DNA from 2 places in the Bacillus sp. TCT6 genome. Region 1 is predicted to be linked to the other one. Evidence: riboswitches for the same ligand, from Rfam matches in the RefSeq annotation. Region 1 holds a riboswitch; the other holds the start of a gene.
The links. Region 1 has a riboswitch for cyclic di-AMP ahead of AC0ONG_RS07765 (APC family permease). Riboswitches for the same ligand answer to the same signal wherever they lie in the genome.

Region 1 (5,770 bases):
CTACATATCACAACAGAAAACACTACTTGAAAATAACTGATAAAATTATATAAATATAATTTTCGAGCCCATATGCAATTATGCATAGCATATACACAAAAAGGATAGCTTCATTTTCACGAAGCTATCCTAAAAAAATCTTCTTATTTTTTCAAATGATATGGAACTGTCGTAATAACAACATTTCTTTTATAAAGTAAATACGCACGTATGAGTAAACTGGATTGATTATGAAGAATGTTATGCCAACCTTTTTTTGGAATGAACTGTGGTATAACGACCGTAACGCGGTAATTCGATTCACTTGCCTTATATTGCACTGTATCGATGAACTTCGTTAGCGGCTGGATAATACTTCTATAATGAGAATGTAATGTAACAAGCCTAACTTCAGGTTGCCACTTTTTCCATTTCTCTTCAAATTTCTTTTCCTCTTCCCTGTCAAAAGCAACATATACAGCAATAACTTGATCTGCCGAAAGAGCCTTAGCATAGTTCAATGAATTTTCTACTACGTGAGTCATACCAGCTACCGGAACGACGATTACATTTCCCTTAATCGGAACAAGTGGTTCACAAGTTTTTAAACTTAACTGATCACCTACCGCATCATAGTGCTTCTTAATTCTGTGGAATAAGAATATGATTGCAGGTAAGAAAATAAGTATCGACCAAACTTGTGCAAATTTAGTTAAAAAGAACATGCTCATTACGATAAAACTAATAACTGCACCAATTAAATTAACCGTTAATCTTAAAGCCCATCCTTCAGGTTTTTCCCGAAGCCATTTTAATACCATCCCTGTTTGAGAAAGTGTAAATGGAATAAATACACCTACTGCATATAGTGGAATTAAATGTTCTGTTTGTCCTTGGAAAGCTACAATTAAAATAATCGAAGCAACTCCAAGTATAATAATACCGTTTGAGTAACCTAAACGGTCTCCTCTAATCGTAAACATTCTCGGTATGAATTTATCTTTTGCAAGGTTAACCGCTAATAAAGGAAATGCAGAATAGCCTGTATTAGCAGCGAGAATTAATATTAAAGCTGTTGTACCTTGTATGAAATAGTACATGAAATTACGTCCAAATGTTTGTTCAGCAATTTGAGAAACAACTGTTACTTCTTTACTCGGAGTCACTCCGTAATAATAAGCTAAAAATACAATTCCTGAAAATAACACAGCAAGTAATGCACCCATTGCAAGCAATGTTTTTGCAGCATTGTTTGGCGCAGGATCTTTAAAGTTCGGAATTGCATTTGAAATTGCTTCAACACCTGTTAAAGCAGAACTACCTGATGCAAATGCTCTTAGTAATAAAAATAAACTAATTCCTGCAACTGGTGTTCCAATCGGCGCATGTAAAGTAGGTGAAACATGACCAGTTAAAATATTATATATGCCCACACCAATTAATATAAATAGTGCTAAAACGAATAAATAAACAGGATATGCTAGCACGGAAGCTGATTCCGTTACTCCTCTTAAATTTAATATCGTAATTAATATAACAAATATAACCGCAATAATTACGTTATGTGCATGTAAGCTAGGAAACGCAGAAGTAATTGCATCTGTACCCGCGGACACACTTACCGCAACAGTTAAAATATAGTCAACTAATAAAGATCCTCCAGCAATTAAGCCTGGATTCATCCCTAAATTTTCTTTTGATACAACATACGCTCCCCCGCCATGCGGATAAGCAAAAATAATTTGACGATAAGATAAAATAAGGGCTGTCAATAATACTAATACCCCAACAGCGATCGGAATGGAATACCAATAGGCGATCGCTCCAACACCTGCTAAAGCAATTAAAATTTGCTCTGGACCGTAAGCAACTGATGACAATGCGTCAGAAGATAAAATAGCTAAAGCTTTCGTTTTATTAAGCTTTTGTTCTCCAAGCTCCGTTGATTTTAACGGTCTTCCAATTAAAAATCTTTTAATAGATGAAACCAATGCTGTCCACTCTCCAATAATTTTGTACGAACTTTTCTGCTTGTTACAGCCAGTAAACTATTTCTTCAGAAAACAAAAAATGTCTACAAGCCATAGCGAAATAGACTTGTAGACATTATTTTTTTTGTCGCACAAGCTCCACCTTCCTTCTCAATATAACGCTTACGAGGTTAGCTGTCGGATTCGGGCCTATGAGTAGCCCTACCTTTTTCAAGGATTCACCCCATCGGATTATGTACTAATCCGTAAAAACGGGTCCCCCGTACCATGCGGTTTCAGCGATTTAGAAAATTGAAACTGTGGATTATAATACTCCTTTATTTTCAAAAAGTAAACAAAAATTTTTAATAAGAAAAAAATTAAAATGATTGCGCATAATCCGCTGAGAAATATACATAATGAATACTAAAAAATCCACAAAGGAGACCCATATGTCTAAAGAAAAGAAGCCTATTTTTTCCGATTCATATTTAGATGCAGTAGCAAATGAAATTAATCAGTTATATGGTAAACGTGAACAGGAAATAAATTTGACAGATAGAACGAAAAGAAATAAATGATTTGTCATACAAAAAAATAAAAAAGATAGCAATACACTTATATATTGCTATCTTTTTTATTTTTTCATACATCTAATTCTATTACAGATTTGTTAAAGGTCATCTCTTCATACACCTTTAAATTTTGATATATAGTTCCTAATAATGGTGCCGCTATAGAAAATTTCTCTGCTACATCCAGTAAATATCCTTGCAAGTGCTTCCCTTCAATAAATGAACCCTTTTCCATATCACGCTGCATCGATGACTTCATATCATACGAAATTTTATCAATCGTTTTCATATGTTCCTGGGCAATATTTTCCTTTACTGGAGCTCCTAATACTCTCATGATTTGTACAGATTCCTCAAACACATTACGGATAAAATCACGGCCGCCTTCACTTTCACGGATTGGTCCAATTGGTGCACGCATTAACGTTGTCACACCTGACATTACAGTAATAAATAAATATTTATGCCACATATCTTGCGTAATATTTTCACTTAAAACAAAACTAGACTTCGTACCTGCAAATGCTTTAGAAATATGCTTTACTCTCTCTGAATTTTGAGACTTAATTTCTCCAAACACAAGTCTGTTGGCAGCACTAGTTTGTACAATTTCTCCTTGATCGTTTAACGTCGTCTCGATAAAGCATAAACCGCCAATTACTTTTTCTTCGCCGAATTCTTTTTGTAGTAGTGATAAATGAGCGATACCATTTAACAATGGAATGATTACAGTATTTTCGCCAACAAACGGCTTCAAATCTTGAATAGCCTCGTTTAAGTGATACGCTTTTGTTGAAAATAAAATGACATCAAATGGAGAAGTTCTCTCTTCTTTCGTTATTAATTTCGGTTGGAAGGAAAAATCCCCGTTAACACTTCGGATTACAAGTCCTCTTTCCTCTAATTGTTTTTTCCGTTTACTACGAACAAGAAATGTAACATCTTCTCCCTTTTCGACTAATCTGCCACCAAAAAACCCTCCGACTCCACCAGCGCCTAATACTAAAATCCGCATACAGCATCCCCCTTTTCAAAATACAATTTTACAACTTTTAGTATACATAACATTATACATGTCCTCTGCTAAATAAGCTGAATTTTCACTCTCAATTGAGTATAAAACAGTGGTTATTTTCAAATAAATTTGGGCATGTTGTTTCTATAGCATATATGGAAAGGAAACAATGTAGATGGAGGCAATACAAACAATTGAGGAAAAAGGTGTAGCAACAGCTATATTCCAATTTATATTCCCGTTTTCGTTTAAAACTGGATATGAACAAAATATGTTCCCTTTCTTACAAAAAAACGATTTTCGTCCTTTTCGGCTCGATCATCTCGATGATGAAAATACATATTATGGGGAGTTTAAAGTTTCACATCAAAATATGGAAGCATACTATCTCTCATTTACAAATAAAATTCTCTTTCCTCACTCAGAGCATCAAAAGGGCTTGCAACGTTATTCAAAAGATCTTAACTTAACTGGACATTTAACAACAAACCTTATTTCAATTCCATTCAAGATACACTCTATTGATGTAACACTTTGTCCTTATGAACTTGGCTTCTTAACAATTCGAACAGAAGTAAACACTGCTCCAAACATGACTTTATCTGAAGCAATCGAATTCGCAGATCGCTTCCGTGTACTTGAAACTAAAACTGATACAAATGAGTCTATTTGTATTGAATGTAACGGAAAAAAGTATTCCCAAGTTGAAAAATTCATTTTTGGTTATTTATTTCATGGCGTAACTGATTTCTTTGAAAAGAAGAGATTAAGAAGTTCATACTTTCAAACCTTCCCTTTCTTTGAAGACCAGAGAATGTACGTCCAAACTTTATTGTCACTAAAAGAAGGTATGGAACTTAATGAAGTGGATGTTTATCGTACTTCCAGTCTTTCCGGATTAACAAGTGATGGTAAGCCATATGTGAGTGCAAGTAACCTTCCTTACATTCATAACTATTTAAAAAAACACGCTTACCAGAGATGGGCTCCAAATCGTTATTTCATTATGGAAGAACATATTTTTACATGTGTAACAAATGAAGGAGAACGCGAAATCGATAAACTTGCTAGTCAAATGTACGGAGAATTTTATTACGCTTTATTATTAAACCTATTCCATAAAATTGTTTTATTAAAAATGGCAAACGCCTATGCTGAGCTAAATATTGAACAAGATACTAATGAAATAGAGAAATTAATTTATTCGATTAATTCGTTCACTGCTAATTATTTTTCTTTAGAATTAGTATCTCAATCACAAAGTGAAGATATTTTCTTCCGCTTAAGAAAACTTTTTAATATTGAGGTTTTATACTCGAACGCGAAACAAAATCTTGATAGTTTGTTTAAATATCAAGAAAATGTCGCCTCAAAAAAAGATAGTCTCTTATTATTAATTTTAACGCTCTACTCTGTAGTAGGCCAAATGTTAGGGTTTACTATGATCGATCTTCTAAGAAACACCGATTCAAACAAAATATCGTCACCTCTTGAATTTTTCGCTCTATTAATTGCGATTAGCGGCATTGTCATTTCACTTATTTTAGGGGCTCAAGGGTTATACCAATGGGCTGTGCAGCACAAAAGAAGAAAAGCATGGGTAAAACAAACTGTACTGTCTGCTGTAAAAGAAAAAGAGGATAAAAATTAAAGAAGGTTATTTCCAAATATGTGGTATGCTGCAGTAAATGAAATTTTTATCAGCGATTTTTCAAATATATCGAATTACCGACAAATGACAGAACCGTATAACAAAAAAGGTACTCCAAAATAAAGCTTGGAGTACCTTTTTATTATACGAATTCAGCTTACTTCCCTGCTTCGATTTTCTCTAATGCAGCAGCTACTTGCTCTTCCGTTAATTCATGTTGTATTACGTAGCGGTTACGTGGACTTACACGACATTTATGAGAACATGCACGTAAATATTTCGCTTCGTTTTCTTCAGAACATAAAATTTTCTTATTACATTCTGGATTTGAACAGTTTACATAGCGCTCACATGGTTCACCTGTAAAGTGGTCTTTACCAACGATAACATGTTCTTTTTGATTTACTGGTACAGCGATACGCTCATCAAACACGTAACATTGTCCATCCCAAAGCTCACCTTGTACTTCTGGGTCTTTTCCGTACGTTACAATTCCGCCGTGAAGCTGACTTACATCTTCATAACCTTCACGAACTAACCAACCTGAGAATTTCTCACAACGAATTCCGCCTGTACAATA
Region 2 (5,770 bases), 1.0 Mb from region 1:
CTTACCTTCAATCTTTTTACCTAAAAACTCTGGTGTCCGTCCAACCATTAACCCAGATATAAACACTGCAATAATTGCATACATAATAATATTTACAAAACCTGCTCCAACGCCGCCATATACTGTGTTTAACATCATATTTACAAGTGGAACTAAACCGCCAATTGGTGTTAACGTATCATGCATCGTATTAACGGCGCCTGTTTCAGCAGCTGTCGTTACCGTTGCGTATAGTGAAGAAAATACTGTTCCAAATCGTACTTCTTTCCCTTCTGTACTTCCTTGTACATGTTCGATACCCATTCCATTTAATGCCGGATTCCCGTTTAGTTCAGATGTCGTAATTGTTATAAATCCTAGTAGAAACACCATGAATAGTGATACGAAGAGAATACGACCTTGTTTTTTATTTCCTACCATTCGTCCGTACGTAAATGGAAGTGCTGTTGGCAATAACATCATAAGCATCATTTGCAAAATATTACTCATTTGTCCTGGGTTTTCAAAAGGATGCGTAGAGTTTGCTCCGAAAAATCCACCGCCGTTATTTCCAAGTTCCTTAATGGAAACGAATGATGCAACAGGCCCACGTAATATACTTTGTTTTGCCCCATCAATCGTTTGTGCTGTAACCGCTCCATCTAACGTTTGCGGTACACCAAGTGCGACAAAGACTAGCGCCGCAATAAATGCGATAGGAAGAAACACTCTCGTTAGTGCTCTCGTAAAATCAACGAAAAAGTTACCAAGTTCTTTTCCAGCGAGCCCTCTTATAAATGCCATAACGAGTGCTAATGTCGTTGCCGGTGCTGCAAACATTAAAAATGTAATTCCGATTAATTGTGATAAATAAGATAAACCATTTTCACCGCTATAATGCTGTAAGTTTGTATCAGCCATAAAACTAATTGCTGTATTAAAAGCGAGCGTAGGCTCCATTCCTTCAATATGTGCTGGATTTAGCGGCAACACACCTTGTAATCTGAAAATGAAATATACGACAACAATCATAAATCCATTGAGTAAAACTAATGATAATGCGTACTGTTTCCACGTTTGATTGTATTCTTTTACACCCGTAATTTTAAAAATAAGTTTTTCAAAAGGGCCGAATACTTTATCTAGCATTTTGCTACCTTGAAAAGCTTTTTCTAAATAAATCCCCATTGGCTTTGCTACTAAAATAAACAAGAGCATTGTAATAATGACTGCAACCCAAATCATAATGAATGATTCCCCCTAATTAAAACTTCTCTGGATTTAATAATGCATACACTAAATACACTGTAATTGCTGCGACTATAACCGATAAGACAATCATCATGATTGCTTTCCTTCTTTCACAACTTTATCTGACCAACTTGCAAGACTTGCCATCGATGCAACTAATAAAATAAAAATCCCGACCATTACAACATCTAACATAACTATCCCTCTCTTCATTTTGTTAAAATTTACCATTTAAATATTAAAAAAGAACACTGAGCTCTACTCAGTGTTCAAAAAATGAACAACAAAAAGTAAACCTCCTCTCTAAACGCTTACGAGGTTAGCTGTCGGATTCGGGCCTAAAGAGTAGCCCTACTTTCAAAACTGAAAGATTCACCCCAAGTGACGATGCACAAAATTGGTTCCCCCGCTCCATTTCTGGAACTCAGCGATTTTAGGTTTTTTTGGAAATTTTATGAATGATTTATGAGAGTAAATATACTCCTCTATATTTCACTTGTAAAGGGGTAAATTACTGAAAATAAGAAAATATCCATCTATTTAAACGCTTACATTGAGTATTATTAATATTCTTTCATCTATTTACTCGTCTTTTCTTTCATTTTCACAGAAATGATCTTTTCAATACGAAATAAAAAGAGCGAATGACATAAAGTGCATAGCTTGTTGCACTTAGCATTCGCTCTTTTTATTTCACTATTTATTCTCCTCGTAAAAAAGCACGTAAATTTCTCCCGCGAATATAAACCTGTGACAATTCTGCATGTAGCTGCTCATATTCGGTAATATCCACCTCTAAATACAAAGCATCTTTTGATGGTAATATAATATACGGCCCTGGAAAAAGGGGATCAATCTGAACCAATTCTTGAACTCGCTCTACCGATACTGCCCAACGATTTGCTATATCTCCAAGTAATAGTACCTTCATCATTTCTTCCCCCGCTCTATTCAAAAAATAAAAAAGAAATATTATCACAATTTGTAAACACGACAAACTTAGCTCCAATTGTTTCATAGAGCCTCGCTGGATATCGTTTATTCCTTGTAACAACAGTAATAGGTGCTTGAAAAGAAAAGCGAATGTGTTCTGTGAAAAAACTAACGATTGGAAGCTCATCCCCTAGTAAAATCACCTTCTTAATACACTCAAAAATACTAGTAAAGTCCTGCTCCTTACTGCAACTATAAGTCCAATCAAACCCACAATTCCTAACTTCAGCCGCTATCTCTTCATTTGCCGTAAAAATAATTAACTCATGTTGAAATGATACTAGATCTCTTAAACTATCTACCTTACTTTCTTCTCCCACACAAATAAGTGTTAGTTCCATGTACCTCATCCTCCTTAGTATAAAAGAAATCAAACATAGATTGATATTCCCCTATACTAATCAGATCGATGAAGTGATGTATCCATCATGGCACCGTCCTCTCTCAAGACGCTTACGAAGTTAGCTGTCGGATTCGGACTTTGAGAGTAGCCCTACTTTCAAAGTTGAAAGATTCACCCCTAGTGCAGACGCACAAATTGGTTCCTCCGCTCCATATAATTGGACTCAGCGTTTACAAAAAAATATATTCTGGCTGATATATTACTCCTGTATTTTGAAAAAGTAAACAGAAAAAAAGCCAGTTATAAAACTGGCTTTTCACTTATCTATACACGCGTTCTATTCACTTTATACGCAAAATGATTCGTCGGTCCATGACCACTACCAATATTCAATGGCTCTTCAATTGCTATACTAATAAATCGTTTTGCTTCTTGAACAGCATCTTCAATTGAGTATCCTTTCGCAAGTCCTGCTGTAACCGCTGAAGCAAATGTGCACCCACTTCCGTGCGTTTGCTTTGAAGGAATTCGCTCGCTTCTAAACTCAATAAATTCTTCTCCATCAAAGAGGAAATCAATTACTTCATTACCTTGATATTCTGCATGTCCGCCCTTCATAAGCACATATTTAGCACCTAATTTGTGCAATACTTTTGCAGCTTCCTTACTATCTTCAACATTATGAATCTCCATCCCAGTTAACACTTCTGCTTCTGGAACATTCGGTGTTATAACGGTTGCTACTGGTAATAAATATTCTTGTAATGCATGAACTGCTTCTTGCTGTAATAATGATGCACCGCCTTTTGCGATCATAACGGGATCTAGCACAATATTATTCCAGCCAAATTTTTTAATTTGTTCTGCAACAATTTGAATTATTTCACTACTAAATAACATTCCTAGTTTCACTGCATCTGGTGTTAAATCCGTACCAATTGAATTCAGCTGTTCTGTAATACCTTCTAAAGGAACAGGATATACCCCTTGAACGCCAAGCGTGTTTTGAGCAGTAATTGCCGTAATAGCCGTCATTCCGTATACACCAAGCTCTTGGAATGTTTTTAAATCTGCCTGAATTCCAGCACCACCGCCGCTATCAGACCCTGCAATTGTTAAAGCTTTATTCACTTTCATCCCACTCATCCTTTTCTATCCAAAATAGCGATGATAAATCGTTTTTGCTTCGCTTATATCTTTCGTTCCATGTACGAGCACACGGCCATCTTTAAAGGCGACTAACCTCTTGTCTTCAACAGAAAATGATAATAAATATGGATTTACATTTAAATCATTCACGCGACCTTCCAGCAACTCTTTATATTGTTCAAAATTTATTTCTTCTTTATGAGGTGGTCTAATTTGAACTGTATTTCGTCCGCATAAAACTGCTGTTTTTGATGTGTTCTCTTTATTTAAATATGGATACAATGCATTCTCTCCACATGAAGGACAATTATGCTGGCGAAGCTTTTGTACATTCATACATAAATACTCATTCTTCCACATATCAAACGATACAAGCCCATCTCGAAGTGATTCGTAATCTTCTACTAACAGTTTAAGAGCTTCTGTTACTTGATGAGAAACGACAAGAGATACAGCAGGTGATATAATACCCGCTGTATCACATGTTGCCCCGCCAAGCGGAATCGACTGTAATAAACATGATAAACATGGTGTTTTACTAGGAAGGATTGTGTAAGAAAGACCGTAACTACCTACACATGCACCGTAAATCCATGGAATAGAATATTTTTGTGCTATATCATTCACAATAAAGCGTGTTTCGAAATTATCAGTCGCATCAATAATTACATCAACGTTTGTAACAAGTTCTTCTAGCTCTTCAGCTGTTACATCTTGAACGAGAGCTTTTATTGTTACATCGCTATTAATCTCTTCTAAACGTTTTTTAGCCGCTATAGCTTTTGGGAGATTATTCTTTACGTCGCTCTCTGCATACAATTGTTGTCTTTGTAAATTACTCCAATCTACATAATCACGGTCAACAATTGTTATCTTGCCCACACCCGCTCTTACAAACATCTCTGCATTTACACTACCTAATGCACCTGCACCGATAATAAGTACATGCTTTTCTCTTATCTTTTGCTGCCCTTCTGCTCCAATTGGAGAAAATAGTTCTTGGCGAGAATATCGATTATTCAACTACGCTCATTCCTTCTAAAGGACTACTTGCAGTTGCACAGCGCTTACGTGCAATACGACCTGCTTCAAATCCTAAACGGCCTGCTTCAATACTTAGTTTCATTGCTTGTGCCATTTTAATAGGATCTTTTGCTCCTGATACAGCTGTATTTAATAACACACCATCTGCTCCTAATTCCATTGCAAATGCCGCATCAGCTGGGCTACCAATACCAGCATCAACGATAACTGGTACTGTCGCTTGTTCAATAATGAAGCCCAAATTTAATGGATTTACAATACCAAGTCCTGATCCGATTGGAGATGCTCCTGGCATAATCGCATGCACGCCAAGCTCTTGTAATTTACGTGCTAATACAACATCATCAGATGTGTACGGAAGTACGATAAATCCTTCTTCCAGTAACTTTTCAGATGCCTTTAACGTTTCTACCGGATCCGGTAATAACGTTCTATCATCACCAATAACTTCTACCTTTATCATGTCACAAAGCCCAGACGCTTTTGCTAATTTTGCAATGCGAACAGCCTCTTCAGCATTTTTTGCCCCTGCTGTATTTGGTAATAACGTATATTTTTTCACATCAAGTTTCTCTAATAAATTAGGTTGCTTTGCATCAAAGATATCCATACGACGTACTGCAAACGTTAAAATTTCAGCTTCAGAAACGTCAATTGCCTTTTGCTGTACGTCAAAATCAGGGAATTTACCTGTTCCTAATAAAAGTCTAGAATGAAATGAAAATGGTCCAATGTTCAACATAATCAACCGCCTCCTACGAAAGTTACAATCTCAATTTGGTCTCCATCAAAAACAGATGTATCTGTATGATCATCTTTTTGTAAAATATCTTTATTACGCTCTACTACAACAATTCTGTTATCTAGCTCTAAATGTGTAAGTAACTCAGCTACTGTTTTTACACTCGCTGGCACTTCAATTTGGTTACCATTAATTTTTAAATTCAAACTTCCATCCCCTTTCTAAACTCTTCTAGAAAGCAATGAATCTAGCAAATGATTCTCTTGCTT

Region 2: linked by a shared signal. The riboswitch ahead of AC0ONG_RS02385 (hypothetical protein) and the one ahead of AC0ONG_RS07765 (APC family permease) in region 1 are both predicted to bind cyclic di-AMP.

What each region holds. Positions count from the first base shown of each region.
Region 1 is NZ_JBVYHX010000001.1:1,515,658-1,521,427, reverse strand. It holds gene AC0ONG_RS07765 (APC family permease) at 144-1,970, opposite strand; cyclic di-AMP (ydaO/yuaA leader) riboswitch at 2,115-2,261, opposite strand; gene AC0ONG_RS07760 (hypothetical protein) at 2,402-2,530, shown strand; gene panE (2-dehydropantoate 2-reductase) at 2,595-3,539, opposite strand; gene AC0ONG_RS07750 (hypothetical protein) at 3,715-5,190, shown strand; gene trhO (oxygen-dependent tRNA uridine(34) hydroxylase TrhO) at 5,348-5,770, opposite strand, start outside.
Region 2 is NZ_JBVYHX010000001.1:491,899-497,668, reverse strand. It holds gene kdpA (potassium-transporting ATPase subunit KdpA) at 1-1,224, opposite strand, end outside; gene kdpF (K(+)-transporting ATPase subunit F) at 1,244-1,321, opposite strand; gene AC0ONG_RS02395 (SipW-dependent-type signal peptide-containing protein) at 1,321-1,425, opposite strand; cyclic di-AMP (ydaO/yuaA leader) riboswitch at 1,525-1,670, opposite strand; gene AC0ONG_RS02390 (hypothetical protein) at 1,931-2,164, opposite strand; gene AC0ONG_RS02385 (hypothetical protein) at 2,178-2,564, opposite strand; cyclic di-AMP (ydaO/yuaA leader) riboswitch at 2,658-2,805, opposite strand; gene thiD (bifunctional hydroxymethylpyrimidine kinase/phosphomethylpyrimidine kinase) at 2,891-3,703, opposite strand; gene thiF (thiazole biosynthesis adenylyltransferase ThiF) at 3,719-4,738, opposite strand; gene thiG (thiazole synthase) at 4,731-5,501, opposite strand; gene thiS (sulfur carrier protein ThiS) at 5,504-5,707, opposite strand; gene thiO (glycine oxidase ThiO) at 5,723-5,770, opposite strand, start outside.